Regions from separate parts of the Enterobacter sp. DVT3837 genome, predicted to be linked through region 2. Evidence: predicted binding sites of a transcription regulator. Region 2 holds the regulator's gene; each other region holds the start of a gene.

Region 1 (6,780 bases), on a different contig from region 2:
TTCTCGTTCCTCGGCTTTGACGGTATCTCTTCTCTGTCAGAAGAGACCAAAGACGCTGAGCGCGTGATCCCGAAAGCGATTTTCCTGACCGCGCTGATTGGCGGTATGATCTTCATCGGTGCCTCTTACTTCTTGCAGCTGTACTTCCCGGATATCTCTCGCTTTAAAGATCCGGATGCGTCACAGCCTGAAATCATGCTGTACGTGGCAGGTAAAACCTTCCAGTGGGGCGTGTTGATCTTCTCAAGCGTAACCGTACTGGCATCCGGTATGGCGGCACACGCAGGTGTTTCTCGTCTGATGTACGTGATGGGCCGTGACGGTGTGTTCCCGACTCGCTTCTTTGGTTATGTTCATCCGAAATGGCGTACTCCTGCATGGAACGTGCTGCTGGTTGGTGCTATTGCTCTGCTGGCGATTAAATTTGACCTGGTGACAGCAACTGCGCTGATTAACTTCGGTGCTCTGGTGGCGTTCACCTTCGTTAACCTCTCTGTGATCTCGCAGTTCTGGATCCGTGAGAAGCGCAACAAAACGCTGAAAGACCACTTCAACTATCTGGTGCTGCCAGTGTGTGGCGCGCTGACTGTTGGCGCACTGTGGATTAACCTGGAAGAGAGCTCTATGGTTCTGGGTCTGATCTGGGGTGCTATCGGTCTGATTTACCTGGCTTGCGTAACAAAAAGCTTCCGCAACCCGGTTCCTCAGTACGAAGACGTTGCCTGAGTTTTAACGCACTAAAAAAAACCGGAGACCATCGCCTCCGGTTTTTTTATATCTCTAATTCAGACTATCTCTTGTGCGTACTGGAACAGGGATTTCAACAGTGCCTGTTTTTCAGCATTCCCTTCATACTGAGCATAAAGCATCTCCAGCTCCTGAGCATAGCTATGCAGGAACTCTGGCGTAAAGACATTACGACGATGTTGCAACCAGCGTTCCTGTTCCGCTTCATCGAGGGTTCCCGGGTAGTTACGCGCACGGTAATTAAACATCAACTTTTCAATGCGCTTATCAGCGAACGTGATATCCAGTGCCGGCAGGTTACGCGGCTCGGTTTGCAGGACGATATTCATCGCCGCGCGGTCGGCATCGCCGAAGAAACCGTTGTATAGCTGGGCATCCACGTTTTCAGACGGAACGAACGGTTCTGCTTCTGCAAAAATGGCGACGACTTTCTCGCGCACCTGTGGGTTTTCGCGCAGCACTTTCAGGTTATCCAGGCAGTGTTGTCGGTTAATGCCCAGTCTGTCAGCATCTTCCGGGCGCAGCGTATTGGCCTGCGCGAGTACCGGACATTTATTGATATGCACCAGTTTAACCGGCACCGCAGGCAGATCGCCGAGTTCATTTTTCGGTGTGTAAAGCCGTTCACGCAGGGTAGCGCTGTCGAGTTCCAGCAGCGGCGAGATATCGCCAGCTAAATCCACCATAATGACCGCATTACGGTTGTCCGGATGCCAGGCCAGTGGCGCAACCCAACTGGTGTTGCCGCGCCAGGCACCGAACATACCGGAGATATGCACCAGCGGTTTCATCTGCGGTACATCAATCAGCGTGGTCAATTTCTGTTTGCTGCGGTGGCTCAGCAGATACTCAAACAGCCTTGGCTGAGCGGTTTTCACCAGCTTCGCCATGGCAATGGTGGCATACACGTCTGCCATCGCATCGTGGGCATTACTGTGCTCAATGCCATTGGCGCGCGTCAGATGTTCCAGCCTGAAGCTCGTCAGTCCTTCATCATTCTCCGGCCAGTTAATACCTTCCGGGCGTAATGCGTAGCAGGCGCGCATGATGTCGAGTAAATCCCAGCGAGAATTACGGTTCTGCCAGCTCCAGGCATACGGGTCGTAGAAGTTGCGATAGAAAATATTGCGCGTCACTTCATCATCAAAACGGATGTTGTTATAACCCACCACGCAGGTATTGGGGACGGTGAACAGATCGTGGATGCGTCGGGCGAATTCTGCCTCGTTAACGCCTTTTTCCCGCGCTTCCTGCGGGGTAATCCCGGTAACCATAACGGCCCCAGGCTGCGGCAGGTAGTCATCAGCCGGTTTGCAGTAAAAGACCTCAGGCTCGCCGATAATATTGAAGTCGTCATCGGTACGGATGGCGGCAAATTGCGCCGGTCGGTCCAGCGCCGGGTGCGTACCAAAGGTTTCGTAGTCGTGAAATAAAAAAGTCGGGCGAGCGGCAGAGTCAGACACCAGTAATACCATCCTGTTAAAAAATGACGTCACTATGGTAAACGATCGTGCGGGTCAGACCGAATAAAAAGCGCCGCAGCCGCGCAAATTTGCGCGTCAGCTTCAGAGAAAAATCTGCGTCCTGTCACATTTTTTTGCAATTAAGCCAGGTAACGACATCAGAACTCCCGTAAAAAGGTCAGCGATTTTTAATGACCTGAGGATATACCGTTGAAACGCCGTCTGTTTATTGCTGTTTCTTTACTCGCTTCGAGTGTCTCATCTGCTTTTGCGGCCGAACCACTGGATTTTTCGCCGCAGCCTCCTGCTATTCAGGCTGGCTCCTGGGTGCTGATGGATTACACGACTGGTCAAATCTTAACGGCGGGCAACGAACATCAACAACGTAATCCGGCAAGCCTGACCAAGCTGATGACGGGGTATGTGGTTGATCGGGCCATTGATAGCCATCGTATTTCCCCCGATGACGTTGTGACCGTCGGGCGCGATGCCTGGGCAAAAGGCAACCCGGTTTTTGACGGTTCGTCGCTGATGTTTCTGAAAGAGGGCGATCGCGTCACCGTGCGCGACCTGAGCCGTGGTCTGATTGTGGATTCCGGTAACGATGCCTGCGTGGCGCTGGCCGATCACGTGGCGGGCGGGCAGCCGCAGTTTGTGAAGATGATGAACGACTATGTGCAAAAGCTGAACCTGCGCGATACCCATTTCGAAACCGTTCATGGGCTGGATGCGCCAGGACAGCACAGTTCCGCTTATGACCTGGCCGTCCTCTCCCGGGCCATCATTCATGGCGAACCTGATTTTTACCATATGTACAGTGAAAAGAGCCTCACCTGGAACGGGATCACCCAGCAAAACCGTAACGGCCTGTTGTGGGATAAAACCATGAACGTTGATGGGCTTAAAACGGGGCACACCTCGGGCGCAGGTTTTAATCTGATTGCTTCCGCAGTTGATGGTCAGCGCCGTTTAATCGCGGTGGTGATGGGGGCCGACAGTCCGAAAGGGCGTGAGGACCAGGCCCGTAAACTGCTGCACTGGGGGCAGCAGAATTTCGATACGGTGCAGATCCTGCAAAACGGTAAAAAAGTAGGTACAGAGCGTATCTGGTACGGCGATAAGGAGCAGGTGAAACTGGGTACCGACCAGGACTTCTGGCTGGCGCTGCCAAAAGCGGAAGTCCCGAACATCAAAGCCAAATATGTGCTGGATAAAAAAGAGCTGGAAGCACCGATTGCTGCGCATCAGCGGGTTGGGGAGATTCAGCTCTATGACCGTGACAAAGTGGTTGCACACTGGCCTCTGGTCACCCTGGAAGCCGTTGATAAAGGCGGTGTCTTCTCTCGTCTGAGCGATTACCTTCATCACTCACTTTAAATACCGTTGTTAATGCTTGTGAGCAGACTGGCAGGGTTGCGAGTCTGCTCACATAATAAACACTCTTCGTTTGCTGAACAGTTAAAATCTGCTTTATAGTGTATAAATATACAGTAATGGGTGGAGGCAGCATGGACTACAGCATTAAGCAGCAACAGAAACGTAAGATTGCCGGTTTTCATTTGGTTGGACCGTGGGAACAAACGGTAAAACAGGGCTTTGAACAGCTGGTGATGTGGGTGGACGGTCGCCACATTCAGCCGCTTGAGTGGGTTGCAGTTTATTACGATAACCCGGATGAAGTTCCGGCAGAAAAACTGCGCTGTGATACGGCTGTGACGGTACCGGACGATTTCGTTATTCCGGAAAACAGCGAAGGCGTCATGATGACGGAAATCGTGGCCGGTGATTATGCCGTGGCGATGGCGCGCGTGGAAAACTACGACTTTGCGACCCCGTGGTATCAATTCTTCAACTCCCTTCTACAGGACAATAAATACCAGATTGCCCCTAAACCCTGTTTCGAGCGCTATCTTAATGATGGCAATGCAGACGGCTACTGGGATATCGAAATGTTTATCGCCGTTGAGCATAAAACGGTTTAAGCCTGCTAAATGAAGGGTTTTTCAGTCGGGTGTGATCCGCCCGGCTGAAAACACAGTACAATTGTGGTTTGCCGTGTAGCTGGAGAGCGGGTGTGCGTCCCGACAAATCATTAACCCCTTTTGAAATTCGGTTGTACAAACATTACCGAGTGGTGCATGGGTGTCGTATCGCGCTGGCGTTCGTGTTGACGTTTGTCCTTGTCCGCTTGCTGGATGTTCCGGAAGGAACGTGGCCGCTGATCACGCTGGTAGTGGTGATGGGGCCCATCTCGTTTTGGGGAAACGTTGTTCCTCGCGCCTTTGAGCGAATTGGTGGGACTGTTTTAGGCTCGGCACTCGGGCTTATCGCCCTGAAGCTGGAGCTTATTTCGTTTCCGGTCATGCTGGCATGGTGCGGTGCCTCCATGTTCCTGTGCGGCTGGCTGGCGTTGGGCAAAAGACCGTATCAGGCGCTGCTGATCGGGATTACTCTCGCGGTGGTTGTCGGTGCCCCTGCCGGGGATATGACCACGGCGCTGTGGCGAAGCGGGGATGTTATCCTGGGGTCACTGCTGGCCATGCTCTTTACCGGTATCTGGCCGCAGCGTGCTTTTCTGCACTGGCGTATTCAGATGGCCAACTACGTCACCGCGTTTAACCGCGTCTATCAGGCCGGTTTTTCCCCTAATCTGGTTGAGCGCCCCCGGCTGGAAAAGCATCTGCAAGCCATCCTTAACGATGTAGTCAAAATGCGCGGTCTGATTACCCCGGCCAGCAAAGAAACCCATATTCAGAAAGCGATTTTCGAAGCTATCCAGACGGTAAGCCGCAATCTGGTCTGCATGCTCGAACTGCAAATTAACGCGCACTGGGCTTCTCGCCCGAGCCATCTGTTGATGCTTAACGCACAGACCCTCAAGGAGACCCAGCGGATGACGCAGCAAACTCTGCTGACCATCGCCCATGCGCTCTACGAAGGTAATCCGCAGCCTATACTGGCGAACAGCGAGCGTCTGAATGAGATCGTCGCTGAGCTGAAGCAGTTAATCAACGAACGCCAGAGCGATAACGTGGCCGAAACACCTATTCATGGCTATGTCTGGCTAAGCATGGAACTGGCGCGACAGCTTGAGCTGTTATCACACCTGATTTGCCGCGCACTGCGCAAATAAAACGCGGATGTGACGCCTGCTGCTTCGATTCAGCAGCAATTGGGGTTATGATAGCTTTAAACGATATACTCATTGTCATTCGCGGCCGCTGTCAGTAAGGTTAATGTTACAACGGTTGCTTTAACGAATCCGAATCTCACATTATCAGGGGTGTAAAAATGGAAACTACCAAGCCTTCGTTCCAGGATGTTCTGGAATTCGTCCGCCTGTTCCGCCGCAAAAACAAACTGCAGCGTGAAATCCAGGACGTTGAGAAGAAGATCCGTGACAACCAGAAACGTGTTCTGCTGCTCGACAACCTGAGCGACTACATTAAGCCAGGCATGAGCGTTGAAGCTATTCAGGGCATCATTGCCAGCATGAAAAGCGACTACGAAGACCGTGTTGATGATTACATCATCAAAAATGCTGAGCTGTCTAAAGAGCGTCGGGACATCTCTAAGAAGCTGAAAGTGATGGGTGAAATCAAGAACGGCGAAGCAAAAAGCGAATAATCGCAGTGAATTGTGAAAAAGGCTCTCTGGTGACAGAGAGCCTTTTTTTATGACTCAGAGCGCGGTTGTAGCTGGTAGATCCAGGCCTTAACCTGTTGCTCGTCAGGTGTGGTCACCATGACCTCAACCCGATCATAACCGTCTTCAAATTCATCCAGCATTTGCCAGTGTGCGGCAAGGTTATCGGAAATAAACAGATAACCTTCGACGCGGGGGCCATCAGGGTGGAGGACGATCCCCGGAAAATCTGCCGCCGCTCCCCAGCCACGTTCATAGAACGTGCCGGTTACGAAACCGGTCTGCCATTCGCCGCCAATGTTTTCAAGGATATGTGCGTTAGAGTGGCCCGGGCGCAGCGTGCCGTAGACAAACAAAGCGTTCATATTTTCCCTCACCAGCAAAGCAAAAAGCCTGCTTTAAAAGCAGGCTTTTTAAATTTGGCTCCTCTGACTGGACTCGAACCAGTGACATACGGATTAACAGTCCGCCGTTCTACCGACTGAACTACAGAGGAATCGTGTGAACGGGGCGCATATTATCGAGGCTCCCCAGGGATGTCAAAGGCAGAATGCATATTTCTGATTGTTTGCCGATTTATTCTCCATTTCGCGCATTTATCAGGCATTCTTCCGTGGATATTTCCATAGCCAGCGCCCACTCACCATACGCCAGTAGAACAACGCCCCGCGCACGGCCCAGTCAAGGAACATCCCCAGCCAGACGCCAACCACTCCCCATCCGAGCATCACCCCCAGCGTATAACCCGCGACAACGCGGCAACCCCACATGCCGAGCATCGACACCCACATGGCAAAACGGGCATCGCGCGCCCCTTTCAGCCCGGCGGGCAGTACCCATGAAGCCGCCCAGATAGGCATAAAGGCCGCGTTGAGCCAGATAAGGATCTTAACAACCTCTTTTACATCGTCTTCGTGGGTATAGA
Region 2 (6,780 bases):
AGCCGCAGGCCAAACCGCCTACGGTGTATCGCGCGCTCGATTTTCTGCTGGAACAAGGGTTCGTGCATAAGGTTGAATCCACAAACAGCTATGTGCTGTGCCACCTGTTTGACCAGCCAACCCATACATCAGCCATGTTTATCTGCGACCGCTGCGGCGTGGTAAAAGAAGAAGGGGCTGAAGGTGTTGAAGACATTATGCATACGCTGGCGGCCAAAATGGGCTTTGCCTTGCGTCATAATGTTATTGAAGCACATGGGCTGTGTTCTGCCTGTGTCGAGGTGGAATCATGCAGCCATCACGATAAGTGCCAGCACGACCACACAATCGTTGTGAAGAAAAAACCTCGCTAGCAATGAAAAAGGCGGCTCATGGCCGCCCTCAGGGTGTACTTCCTTGTACTTTCGGGTATAACCCGGTTACCAGCGGTAGTCGTTGCGTTTTTCCCAGTCGCCGACTTCCTTTTCCGCCTGGTCTTTTGCGTAGCCGTAGCGTTCCTGGATTTTACCGACAAGCTGATCGCGTTTACCTTCAATGACGGTCATATCGTCATCTGTCAGCTTCCCCCACTGCTCTTTCGCTTTACCTTTGAACTGCTTCCAGTTGCCGCTGATTTCGTCTTTATTCATCATCGTGTCCTCTTGTTAAGCGTCGGGTCGTAACGTCCGTTACGTTCTTTTCTGCTGGACGTGATAATAATTGTAGTTAAGGATTCTGCAGCTATTTTGATATTCGGAATCTTTAACCGTCACGATATATCGTGATGGGAAGGAAACCAGGTATTATTTCGCCAGTGACGGCGCCAGATAAAGGCCAGAGACAGGCCCCGCAACGAGAGGAAAACGGCCAACGCCAGCCACAAACCGTGATTGCCAAGCCAGGGAAGCGTCAGCAGCGTCAGACCAAACCCTGCTGCTGCCACCGCCATACTGTTACGCATTTCGGCTCCGCGCGTAGCCCCAATGAACATGCCGTCCAGCAGATAACACCAGACACCGACCACCGGTAAGATCACCTGCCAGATGAGATAGTGGCTCGCCAGTTCACGCAGTGTGGGAAGTGAGGTGAGTAATGCAATGATCTGCTCGCCAAAAACGGCATAAACCAGCGCAAATGCCAGTGCCACCAGCCCTGACTGACGACAGGCTGCCCGCCAGACATCCTGAAGCTGCCCGCTTTCGCGCGCACCGTACGCCTGCCCGGAATGTGCTTCCACAGCATAGGCAAAACCGTCCAGCGCGTAGGCGGTAAAGGTCAGTAGCGTCATCAATACGGCATTGACCGCGACGATGTCTGGCCCCAGCCGAGCCCCGAAAACCGTCAGCGCGCCAAAACAGAGCTGAAGGAGAAGTGAGCGCAGCATGATGTCGCGGTTGAGTGCCAGCAGCTTACGGATATTGCCGCGCCATGCGGTTTTGAGTAGCGCAAGAGAGATCCCGCGCATCGCCAGCACGCGCCAGACCATCCACAGACCGATGATAAAAGTCCCGTATTCGGCAATTGCCGTCGCCAGTGCAGCCCCCTGCACGTTCATATGCAGACCCATTACCAGCCAGACATCAAGCACAATGTTGAGAAGGTTTCCCACCACCAGCAAAATGACGGGCGCGCGGGCATACTGCACGCCCAGTAACCACCCCAGCAGAACCAGGTTAGCCAGTGATGCCGGCGCACTGAGCCAGCGAATTTCCAGGAAACGTCTCGCCTGCTCCAGCACTGCCTCGTTACCGCCAACGATGTGAAGCGCGAGGTCAATCAGGGGCGAGCGCAATACAACGATTAATACTCCCGCACCAAGCGCAAGAATGAGCGGCTGCACCAGCGCGCGGGCCAGACGCAGAGGATCTCTGGCACCATACGCCTGTGCCGTGAGCCCGGTAGTACTCATGCGCAAAAAGAGCAGCAGCATAAACAGGAAGCTGGTTGCCGTCGCGCCAATCGCCACGCCGCCAAGATAAACAGGTGAATCCAGATGACCAATAACAGCAGTATCGACCAGACCCAGCAAGGGCACGGTAATATTGGAGAAAATCATCGGCAGTGCAAGACGCCACAATGCCTTATCTGATGCCGTCAGCAGTGACATGAAAAATACCGGGAGAGGTAAAGGAAGCAGGCTACAGCAACGCCGTAGCCTGTCAGGAAGAGATTACAGCCATTCGCCGTTGCGAATCACCCCTACTGCCAGCCCTTCGATAGAGAAGTTCTGTTCGCGAAGATCCACCACAATCGGGGAGAATTCGCTGTTTTCAGGCAGCAGCTGTACGGTATTACCCTGTTTTTTCAGACGCTTAACGGTCACTTCGTCATCAATACGCGCGACCACAACCTGGCCGTTTCGCACATCCTGCGTTTTGTGAACCGCAAGCAGATCACCGTCAAGAATACCGATGTCTTTCATCGACATGCCGCTTACGCGCAGCAGGAAATCAGCGCTCGGTTTAAACATCCCCGGATCGACCTGGTAGTGGCCTTCAATATGCTGCTGTGCCAGTAAAGGCTCACCGGCAGCAACACGCCCCACCAGCGGAATGCCCGTCTCTTCTTCCACCAGCAGGCGGATACCGCGTGACGCGCCCGAAACAATCTCAATCACGCCCTTACGCGCCAGCGCTTTCAGGTGTTCTTCGGCAGCATTCGGAGAACGGAAGCCCAGACGCTGAGCGATTTCCGCACGCGTGGGTGGCATACCCGTCTGGCCGATATGATCCCGGATGAGATCAAACACCTCTTGCTGCCTGGTCGTTAACGCTTTCATTCCGCCCCCTGGGTGTATATACAGTTATGCTGTGAGTATATACAGTCAAAGGCGATTTTGGAACCAAAAACTGCACAAAAAACCAGGGACTTAATTATTCCTCGAGGCTCATCGGAAATGTGACCAAAGCAGCGTGACCCATGTAATGACCGCAGTAATAATCGCCAGCAACACGGCAGCGGAACCCATGTCTTTTGCCCGGCCAGAGAGCTCGTGGAAATCTGAACCAATCCGGTCAACAACGGCCTCAATAGCGCTATTGAGAATTTCCACTATCATCACCAACAGTACGGAGCCGATCAGAAGAACGCGTGTTATTGCATCAATATCAAGGAAGCAGGCGATAATCACCGCGATGATAGCGGCGACGCCCTCCTGGCGAAAGGCGGCTTCATTGATCCACGCGGCACGGAAACCTTTCCAGGAATAGCCGGCGGCTTTGATGATTCGGGTTAACCCAGTGGTATTATTGGCCATTAAAAGAACCTTTTATTGGAAATAGCGTCAGTAACTATAGTGGCAGCGCGTTTCGCTGCCGCCTGAAGTATGACGGGTAACAACAGAAATTTTGCGCGCTTTCTGTTATCCTTGCGCCGCAATTGCATTATTAACCAGAGGCTTTACATCGTTTATGTCCGGCTGGCCACGAATTTACTACAAATTACTTAATTTACCATTAAGCATCCTGGTAAAAAGCAAGTCTATCCCAGCAGAACCCGCGCTGGAATTGGGGCTCGATACGTCGCGCCCCATTATGTACGTTTTGCCTTATAACTCGAAGGCAGACTTACTGACGCTTCGCGCCCAGTGCCTGGCGCATGACTTACCTGACCCGCTTGAACCGCTAGAAGTTGACGGTACTCTGCTGCCGCGCTACGTGTTCATTCACGGTGGACCGCGCGTGTTTACCTATTACACGCCAAAAGAAGAGTCCATCAAGCTGTTCCATGACTATCTCGACCTGCACCGCAGCAATCCTGATCTGGATGTGCAGATGGTGCCAGTATCGGTGATGTTTGGTCGTCGCCCGGGTCGTGAAAAAGGTGAAGAGAATCCACCGCTGCGCATGCTTAACGGCATCCAGAAGTTCTTCGCAGTCTCCTGGCTGGGACGCGACAGCTTTGTGCGTTTCTCCCCTTCCGTTTCGCTGCGTCGAATGGCGGACGAGCATGGCACCGACAAGATCATCGCGCAAAAACTGGCGCGCGTAGCGCGAATGCACTTCGCCCGTCAGCGCCTCGCTGCCGTTGGGCCGCGTCTCCCGGCGCGTCAGGATCTGTTCAACAAGCTGTTGGCCTCCAAAGCGATTGCCCGTGCCGTCGAAGACGAAGCGCGCAGCAAGAAGATTTCACATGAGAAAGCCCAGCAGAACGCCATTGCACTGATGGAAGAGATTGCAGCGAACTTCTCTTACGAGATGATTCGTCTGTCCGATCGCATTCTCAGCTTTACCTGGAACCGTCTCTATCAGGGCATCAACGTCCATAACGCCGAGCGTGTACGCCAACTGGCGCATGATGGCCATGAAATTGTCTATGTCCCCTGCCACCGCAGCCACATGGACTACCTGCTTCTCTCCTATGTGCTTTATCACCAGGGGCTGGTACCGCCGCATATCGCGGCCGGTATTAACCTGAATTTCTGGCCAGCTGGCCCGATTTTCCGTCGACTGGGCGCCTTCTTTATTCGCCGTACCTTCAAGGGCAATAAGCTCTACTCCACGGTGTTCCGCGAGTATCTGGGTGAGTTGTTCAGCCGCGGATATTCCGTTGAGTACTTTGTGGAAGGTGGTCGCTCCCGTACCGGCCGTCTGCTCGATCCGAAGACCGGCACGCTGTCCATGACCATTCAGGCCATGCTGCGCGGAGGAACTCGTCCAATCACGCTGGTGCCAATCTACATCGGCTATGAGCATGTGATGGAGGTGGGGACTTACGCTAAAGAGCTGCGTGGCGCGACTAAAGAGAAAGAGAGCCTGCCGCAAATGCTGCGCGGCTTGAGCAAGCTGCGCAATCTCGGTCAGGGCTACGTGAACTTCGGCGAGCCGATGCCGCTGATGACGTACCTGAACCATCACGTTCCGGAGTGGCGCGAGTCCATCGATCCTATCGAAGCGGTGCGTCCGGCCTGGCTGACGCCAACGGTCAACGGCATCGCGTATGAGCTGATGGTGCGTATTAACAACGCCGGTGCGGCTAACGCCATGAACCTGTGTTGCACGGCGCTTCTGGCGTCTCGCCAGCGCTCACTGACTCGCGAACAGCTGACAGAGCAGCTCGATTGTTATCTCGATATGATGCGCAACGTCCCGTACTCGGTTGACTCGACGGTACCTTCTGCGAGCGCCAGTGAGCTTATCGATCACGCGTTGCAGATGAACAAGTTCGAAGTCGAAAAGGACACGATCGGCGACATCATCATTCTGCCGCGCGAGCAGGCCGTACTGATGACGTACTATCGCAACAATATCGCCCATATGCTGATGCTGCCGTCACTCATGGCAGCAATCATCACCCAGCATCGTCGTATTTCACGCCAGGAGCTATTGCGTCACGTTGACACGCTCTACCCGATGCTGAAAGCGGAGCTGTTCCTGCGCTGGAGCAAGGATGAACTGGCTGGCGAGCTGGATAAACTGACGGAAGAACTGCGTCGTCAGGGGCTGATCACTGTTGTGAACGACGAGCTGCATATCAATCCGTCACGTTCCCGTACCCTGCAACTGCTGGCGGCCGGTGCGCGTGAAACGCTGCAGCGTTATGCCATTACATTCTGGTTGCTCAGTGCGAACCCGTCTATCAACCGTGGAACGCTGGAGAAAGAGAGCCGGACGCTGGCACAGCGCCTGTCCGTTCTGCACGGTATTAACGCTCCTGAATTCTTCGACAAAGCGGTCTTCAGTTCACTGGTTCTGACGCTGCGTGATGAAGGCTTTATCAGTGATACGGGCGATGCCGAACCGGAAGAGACGCTGAAGGTCTACCAGATGCTGGCTGAACTGATTACGTCTGATGTGCGTCTGACGATTGAGAGTTCAACGCAGGGCGAGTGATAATAAAAAGCCGGGCGGAGTTTTCACTCTTCCCGGCCTGTCATTCGCAGAATGATTAAGGCCCGGTAAGCGCTAACGCTACCGGGCCTTATTTTTAGCCTTGGCAAATCACCGCATTTAGCTCAGCAGCGTAAAGGCAATCATCCCGACAATTGCGCCTGTCGTACCGAGGATGGTTTCCATCAGCGTCCAGGTTTTCAGCGTCTGCGCCTCGGTGGCACCGGTAAATTTACCGAACAGCCAGAAGCCTGCGTCATTCACGTGAGAAACCACGATAGACCCGCCCGCAATACAGATAGACAGCGCAGCCATTTGCGCACCGGAGTAATGCAGCTGTTCAATCACCGGCATCACCAGACCCACGGCGGTTAAACACGCGACGGTCGCAGAACCCTGAATGATACGCACCGCAGCCGCCAGCACGAAGCAGGTCACGGCTATCGGCAAGCCCATTCCGGTCAGCGCTTCACCCAGAGCGGGACCCACGCCGGAATCCACCAGTACCTGCTTGAACACCCCACCCGCACCGATCACCAGCAGAATAATGCCAGCCGGTTGCAGCGCTGCGCCGCAAATCTCCATGACCCGGTCTTTCGGCATCCCCTGGCGCATCGCCAGGCCATAAATCGCCACCAGACACGCCACCAGGATCGCCGTGAACGGATGGCCAATAAACTCAAACCATTCGTACGCGCTGGAACCTACCGGCACAAAGCGCGCGGCAATGGTTTTCAGCCCAACGAGCACCAGCGGGAGCAGGATCAGTGACAGACTGAAGCCGAAGGATGGCATTTTACCTTCGCCGAGGTGCGGCTCGGTGATGTCATCCGGAATGTGCAGTTCAACGTAACGGCTGATGAAGTTGCCCCACAGCGGACCGGCAATAATCATCCCCGGGATCGCCGCACACAGACCAATCAGGATCATCCAGCCGAAATCAGCGTGCATCTGAGATGCCAGCAGCATCGGC
Region 3 (6,780 bases), on a different contig from region 2:
TATAGGCTTCCAGCAAGTAATAGACGGCGTCGCCGTTGGTCAGCAGACTGTTAATATCCCCGCACGGCACAATTACCGCATCGACGGTTAGCGATGGCGCGCCGGCAAAAGTCGCCGCCACCGGCAGCACGGAGCCGTCATCGGCGGTCACTTCGCCCATGCGGGAATAAAGCAGTTTGGCGTGCACGCCTTGCTTTTTCAGCGCCTGCATAATTCCCAGCACATCACTGGCGCGGGTTTTATCATTCAGCAGAATGGCGACCACGCGGCCTTTAATTGAGCCACCCGGCACTGCGTACAGACTCAGTGACGGATCTTTTTTCACACCATTAACCGCTTTTGGCGGCGCCAGGTTGCGTTGCTCATCGGTGAGCGTAATACCCAGGTTATCGGCTACGCTTTGAGCAAGCTGAACATCAATATGCGCCAGCTGATCGACCACGCGCTCGCGGATATAGGTGCGCACCACTTTGCTGAGCTCAAAGCTGAAGCCGCCGATAATGTGCTGCTGCTCAATCGGCGTCTGGCTGTTCCAGAACAGGCGAGGGTGGGCGTAATACTCGCCAAACGACGGGCTGCGCTCGCGAATTTTGTTGCCATCAATACGCTCCTGATACGATTCGAATCCACCGCGTTTCGGCCCGGGTGGGGTTTCGCGCGGCCAGTTATCGTTGATGGAGTTCGGTTCATAGTTCGCCGGGTTGGTATCAATATCCTGACGGTGCATCCCGTCCCGCTGGAAGTTGTGGTACGGACAGGTTGGACGGTTAATCGGGATTTCGTGGAAATTCGGCCCACCTAGACGGCTGATCTGCGTATCGGTATACGAGAATAAACGTCCCTGTAAGAGAGGATCGTTGGTGAAATCCAGCCCCGGCACGATATGCCCCGGGTGGAACGCGACCTGTTCGTTTTCGGCGAAGAAATTATCCGGGTTACGGTTGAGCACCATTTTACCCACCAGCTGAACCGGCACCAGCTCCTCCGGGATCAGTTTGGTCGGGTCAAGGAGATCGAAATCGAACTTGCATTCGTCCTCTTCCGGAATGAGCTGCAGGCCCAGTTCGTATTCCGGGAAATCGCCCGCTTCAATGGATTCCCATAACTCGCGGCGATGGAAGTCTGGATCGCGTCCGGTGAGCTTCTGCGCTTCGTTCCACACCAGCGAGGCTTTACCCGCCACAGGCTTCCAGTGGAAGCGGACAAACGTGGCTTTTCCCTCGGTGTTGATCAGACGGAAGGTATGGATGCCAAATCCCTCCATCGTACGATAACTGCGCGGAATGCCCCTGTCTGACATCGCCCACATCACGTTGTGTAAGGTTTCAGGCTGCAGGGAGACATAGTCCCAGAAGGTGTCGTGCGCACTTTGTCCCTGCGGTATGGCCCAGTGAGGCTCTGGTTTTACCGCATGGACAAAGTCAGGAAATTTATGCGCATCCTGAATGAAAAACACGGGAGTGTTGTTGCCCACCAGATCGAAAATTCCCTCTTCGGTATAAAATTTGGTGGCAAAGCCGCGGATATCCCGGACGGTGTCTGCCGAACCCGCGCCGCCCTGCACGGTGGAGAAACGCACAAACACCGGTGTGATTTTATCCGGGTCGGAGAGGAAATCCGCTTTGGTGATCGCTTTCAGACTCTTATAGGGCTGAAAGTAGCCGTGGGCCGCGGAACCGCGGGCGTGGACGATGCGTTCCGGTATCCGTTCGTGGTCAAAATGGGTGATTTTTTCCCGCAGGATAAAATCTTCCAGCAGGGTCGGCCCGCGCGCGCCTGCGCGAAGGGAGTTCTGATCGTCAGCAATGCGCACGCCCTGATTGGTGGTGAGCGCAAAACCTTCGCCGCCTTTACGGTGTGGCGCTAGAGATTTCAGTTTTTCATTTCCCGTGTCCGGTGATTTCACGCTTCCCGGTGCGGTAGGTTGTTCGCCTGGGGCTGAAGGGCCGGGAGAGGGGCGGTGAGAGCCGTCAGCAGGGGCGAGGGAGTCCATTCCCGGTTGAGACTCTTCAGTGCCATGAATCGGCGATTGATGTGTTTTATCTTTGTTCGACATTGCACGATGCTCCTTGATTCATTGCTAAAAAACCTTTTAAGGATAGGACAATGTCGCAAGATGGTTTGCTAACTAAGAGTTTTCACATGCCGTCATTAGCGAAAGAAGCCATCTCACCCACTCGGGGCGCGACGGAAGGTAGCAGGATCGGCTATCATAGAATTTTCCTGCTTCAAGAATTTGCTTTAGTGAACCAGTCGCTTATGAAACCTCTTCGCCAACAAAACCGCCAGGTTATTAGCTATGTGCCCCGCGTTGAACCCGCGCCGCCGGATCATGCCCTGAAAGTGGAGGGTTTTCGTGATGTCTGGCTGTTACGCGGTAAATATGTGGCGTTTGTGCTGATCGGTGAACATTTCCGTCGTTCCCCGACTTTTACAGTACCGGAATCCGCGCAACGGTGGGCGATGCAGATCCGCCAGGATGAAGAGGTTGAAGAGTAACAGCCATAAAAAAAACCGCCATCAGGCGGTTTTTTTTAATTGTCAGTGTTTAACGGTGCGCCAGTTCGACGTCGTCTTCACTTTCCAGAATCGCTTTGTCAGTCTGCTTCAGCCACTGGCTGGTCAGCGTACCGGCCGTCATTGAGCCGCTTACGTTCAGCGCGGTACGCCCCATGTCGATCAGCGGTTCAACGGAGATCAGCAGCGCAACCAGCGTCACCGGCAGACCCAGAGCAGGCAGCACGATCAGCGCGGCGAAGGTTGCGCCACCACCGACACCTGCAACGCCTGCGGAACTTATGGTCACAATCCCTACCAGTGTAGCAATCCAGACTGGGTCAAGCGGGTTGATACCCACGGTTGGAGCAACCATCACCGCCAGCATCGCCGGGTAAAGACCTGCACAACCGTTCTGACCGATGGTGGCACCAAAAGAGGCAGAGAAGCTGGCGATAGACTCAGGCACGCCCAGACGGCGGGTCTGTGCTTCAACGTTCAGCGGAATAGACGCGGCGCTGGAACGACTGGTGAAGGCGAAGGTCAGCACCGGCCAGACTTTGCGGAAGTATTTCAGCGGGCTAACGCCGTTCACACCCAGCAGGATACCGTGCACCACAAACATAATGCCCAGGCCCAGATAAGAGGCAATCACAAAACTACCCAGCTTGATGATGTCCTGCAGGTTAGAGCCCGCAACCACTTTGGTCATCAGCGCCAGAACACCATAAGGGGTTAACTGCATCACCAGACGAACCAACTTCATCACCCAGCTTTGCAGGGTATCGATAGCGGTCAGCACGCGTTCACCTTTTGGTGCATCGTCTTTCAGCAGTTTAAGTGCCGCCACACCCAGGAACGCGGCGAAAATGACCACGCTGATGATGGAGGTTGGGTTGGCGCCGGTCAGGTCAGCAAACGGGTTCTTCGGAATGAAGGAGAGCACCATTTGCGGAACGGTCAGGTCCGCCACTTTACCTACGTAGTTGGTTTGAATCGCGGTCAGACGCGCTGTTTCAGCACTGCCCTGAACCAGCCCTTCGGCAGTCAGGCCGAACAGGTTGGTGACCAGTACACCTACCAGCGCCGCAATCAGCGTGGTAAACAGCAGCGTACCAATGGTCAGGAAGCTGATTTTCCCCAGTTGGGCCGCGTTATGCAGTCGGGCAACGGCACTCAAAATAGAGGCAAACACCAGTGGCATAACGATCATCTGCAGCAGCTGAACATAGCCGTTACCGACAATGTTGAACCACTGAATGGAATCTTTCAGAACTGGATTGTCGGAGCCATAAATTGCCTGTAATGCCAGACCAAATACAACACCCATGACCAGACCAACCAGTACTTTTTTCGCCAGACTCCACTGTTTGTGGCGCGCCTGCGCGAGAAGCAATAGCAATACAACGAACACAATGACGTTCGCGATGAGTGGAAAATTCATCCCCGTTCTCCTGATTTATTATGGGGTCGGTTTTTACCGATCCTGTTGGCGGAAGGTTAGCAGAAGTGTGATGTAGCGCTTATATCCAAATGGAATGGGTTATGACAAATGAGATAGTTTTGTCTGTTTACTGTTCAATCTGGTGATGAATAAAACGATTGAACTGAAATTGCAGCGAATTAATCATCTGGGAAGACCAGCGGACTGCACTGTTTTCGGGCAATGTTTGCGGCATCCAGACAGCATAGGCAAACAGCGCCATGCACAATACGCGCTCAAGCTGGTTACCTTTCTGCGGTGCAAGGATGGGAAAACGGAAACGCCAGCGGCAGGGCCAAAGCAGCGGCACGCCCGCAGGCGTTAGCATATCGGCGAGAATATGGCTTAAATAGCCCAGCACCATCCCCTGGATGGCATCTGCGGGGACAATCCAGCTTTCGGGCACTTTTAAGTAGAAGAGCGTCAGCAGGCCGAACACGGCCAGCAGACTATGCGTAAATCCCCGGTGGCCAAACGCGCGAGCGATAGGTTTTGATACCCACTTAAGGCGTTGCCCAAGAAAGGATTTGGGGTGGTCAATGTCGGGCAGCAAACAGGTCAATACGGCGGAAGGGACAATATGCCACCAGTCCCCCTGCGCCAGCACGGGGGTAAGTTCAGCGTTTTTGGCAAATACTGCGCACGCAATAGAAAAAAGCAGGTGGCCTTCCGCCGTCATGATAAAACCCACAAAACTGTCAATTCATACAGTATAGGGTTTTTATACAGTAGGCGGAAGAGGTGACGGTGTAACTGTTTGTCACAAACCCAACGCAGGCATTAACCGCCCTGCAGGTGATGCGTCGTCAACCCGACCAGTGAAGTAAGCTTCACATCGGCAAGGGCAAACCGGGGATCGTGGCGGGTTTCTTCGGCTGGAACCACAATGGAGCGCATCCGTGCGGCTTTCGATGCCACCATACCGTTTACGGAGTCTTCCAGCGCAACGCAGTTGAGCGGATCAATACCCAGCTTAGCGGCACAGTCCAGATAGACCTGCGGGTGCGGCTTGCTGTAAGGCAATTTTTCCGCTGATGCCAGCGCGTCGAAACTGTCGCGCAGTTCAAACATGATGAGCACTTTTTCCAGCATATGCAGCGGTGAAGCAGAGGCCAGACCGACTTTCAGCCCCTGAGCTTTACACAGCGCGACGGCTTCACGTACCCCAGGCAGCAACGGCTTGTTCTCTTCGACCAGCGAGATGGCGCGGCTGATAATGCGTGCGGTCACTTCATCACGATCCGGGCCAACCCACGGCTGTTGGGCAAACCACAGATCGACGACCATATCAATGCGCAGGCCAAGCGTGTCTGGAAGTTCATTACGGCGGCTGATATCTACGCCAAGGCTGGCGATGACGTCCAGTTCGGCGCGATCCCACAACGGTTCGGAATCGATCAGTAATCCATCCATGTCAAAAATTGCGGCAAGAATTTGGCGCGGTGTCGACATCACAACGTCTCCTTATCCAGGGTGTTCGACAGACGATAAGTGCTAAGCACAACCTGCAATTTAGCATATTGCCTTTAAAGATCGGGCGAAATTGATGACCAGCAGGTAGACTTAGGCACAAATAACGCGTCTTTATGAAGAGGAACTGATGACGTATCAACAAGCTGGACGCATCGCGGTCTTAAAACGTATTGCTGGCTGGGTGATTTTTATTCCAGCTGTCATTTCTACGCTGATCTCTGTACTGAAATTTATGTACGATCACAGCGAAAAACAGCCGGGTATTAATGCGGTAATGCTTGATTTTGCGCATGTCATGATTGAGATGATGCGTTTTAACACACCATTCTTGAATGTCTTCTGGTTCAACTCACCCACCCCGGATTTTCATCAGCAACTGAATATCGGCTTTTGGGTCATTTACGCACTGATCTTTATCGCCCTCGCATTGCAGGCCTCTGGCGCACGAATGAGTCGTCAGACGCGCTTTCTACGCGAAGGGGTTGAGGATCAGTTAATTCTGGAGCAGGCTAAAGGCCCGGAAGGGATGAGTCGGGAGCAGATTGAATCCCGCATTGTTGTGCCGCGTCATACCATTTTTCTGCAAATTTTCCCGCTCTATATCCTCCCGGTGATCATCATTGTGGCGGGATACTTCTTCTTCTCGCTGCTCGGTTTTCTGTAACAGATAAGGGTGGCGAAAGAGCCACCCTTATCTGCCTTCACGCGGCAAGTATACGTTCAAGGGCCCGCTGCGCGTTGACCAGGTGCTCCCCGCCAAACAGGATGGCTCGGTTCATCAGCGTATAAAGCTGATACACCGGCTGGCGATCGAGGAAACCGGGCGGCAGGGGGGAAACCGACTGGTACCCATCATATATTTGCGGTGGCTGTTCCGGATGCAGCGGCAACATGGCCAGATCGCATTCTCTGTCACCCCAGTAGCAGGCCGGGTCAAAGATATAAGGGCCGTTAGGGCCTAGCGCGCAATTATTTGACCACAAATCGCCGTGTAGCAAAGAAGGCTGAGGCTGGTGGGATGCCAGACGCTGCTGAACGTGCTCAACGATGGCATCTATATTGCCAAATTCCAGCCCTTTTTCAGCTGCCAGCTCAAGTTGCCAGCCAATGCGTTGCTCAGCAAAAAACGTCGACCAGCGACGCTGCCAGGCATTAGGTTGCGGGGTGGTGGAGAGATCGTTGTCAAAATCGAGACCAAACTGCGGCTGGTCGCTCCATTGATGCAGGTGCGCTAACTGTTGGCCGAGAATGAAAGCATTATGGGCATCTAACGGACGGGCTGGGAGATATTCCATCACCAGAAAGCTGTAGTCTCGGTCACTCCCTAC

What was found. Region 2 encodes LexA, which represses DNA repair genes until DNA is damaged. Its sites were predicted from a motif close to TNCTGTATGTACATACAGNA; they were not measured.
Region 1: a site for LexA is predicted at 3,684-3,703, ahead of sbmC (DNA gyrase inhibitor SbmC). Genes of this name have one in related genera too.
Region 3: a site for LexA is predicted at 4,673-4,692, ahead of AC0XWG_RS20865 (metal-dependent hydrolase). Genes of this name have one in related genera too.

Annotation. Positions count from the first base shown of each region.
Region 1 covers NZ_JBWDLA010000002.1:187,280-194,059, forward strand. The annotation lists gene AC0XWG_RS15760 (APC family permease) at 1-726, shown strand, start outside; gene sbcB (exodeoxyribonuclease I) at 786-2,222, opposite strand; gene dacD (serine-type D-Ala-D-Ala carboxypeptidase DacD) at 2,421-3,587, shown strand; gene sbmC (DNA gyrase inhibitor SbmC) at 3,719-4,192, shown strand; gene AC0XWG_RS15780 (FUSC family protein) at 4,285-5,343, shown strand; gene AC0XWG_RS15785 (DUF496 family protein) at 5,502-5,837, shown strand; gene AC0XWG_RS15790 (gamma-glutamylcyclotransferase family protein) at 5,885-6,220, opposite strand; tRNA gene AC0XWG_RS15795 (tRNA-Asn) at 6,276-6,351, opposite strand; gene emmdR (multidrug efflux MATE transporter EmmdR) at 6,455-6,780, opposite strand, start outside.
Region 2 covers NZ_JBWDLA010000001.1:1,107,425-1,114,204, forward strand. The annotation lists gene zur (zinc uptake transcriptional repressor Zur) at 1-353, shown strand, start outside; gene AC0XWG_RS05420 (CsbD family protein) at 420-629, opposite strand; partial or broken gene AC0XWG_RS05425 (hypothetical protein) at 678-752, opposite strand; gene dinF (MATE family efflux transporter DinF) at 749-2,086, opposite strand; gene lexA (transcriptional repressor LexA) at 2,150-2,758, opposite strand; gene AC0XWG_RS05440 (diacylglycerol kinase) at 2,867-3,235, opposite strand; gene plsB (glycerol-3-phosphate 1-O-acyltransferase PlsB) at 3,390-5,810, shown strand; gene gntU (gluconate transporter) at 5,928-6,780, opposite strand, start outside.
Region 3 covers NZ_JBWDLA010000002.1:1,225,424-1,232,203, reverse strand. The annotation lists gene katE (catalase HPII) at 1-2,056, opposite strand, end outside; gene cedA (cell division activator CedA) at 2,107-2,499, shown strand; gene AC0XWG_RS20870 (L-cystine transporter) at 2,549-3,940, opposite strand; gene AC0XWG_RS20865 (metal-dependent hydrolase) at 4,068-4,658, opposite strand; gene hxpB (hexitol phosphatase HxpB) at 4,760-5,431, opposite strand; gene AC0XWG_RS20855 (YniB family protein) at 5,580-6,116, shown strand; gene AC0XWG_RS20850 (fructosamine kinase family protein) at 6,154-6,780, opposite strand, start outside.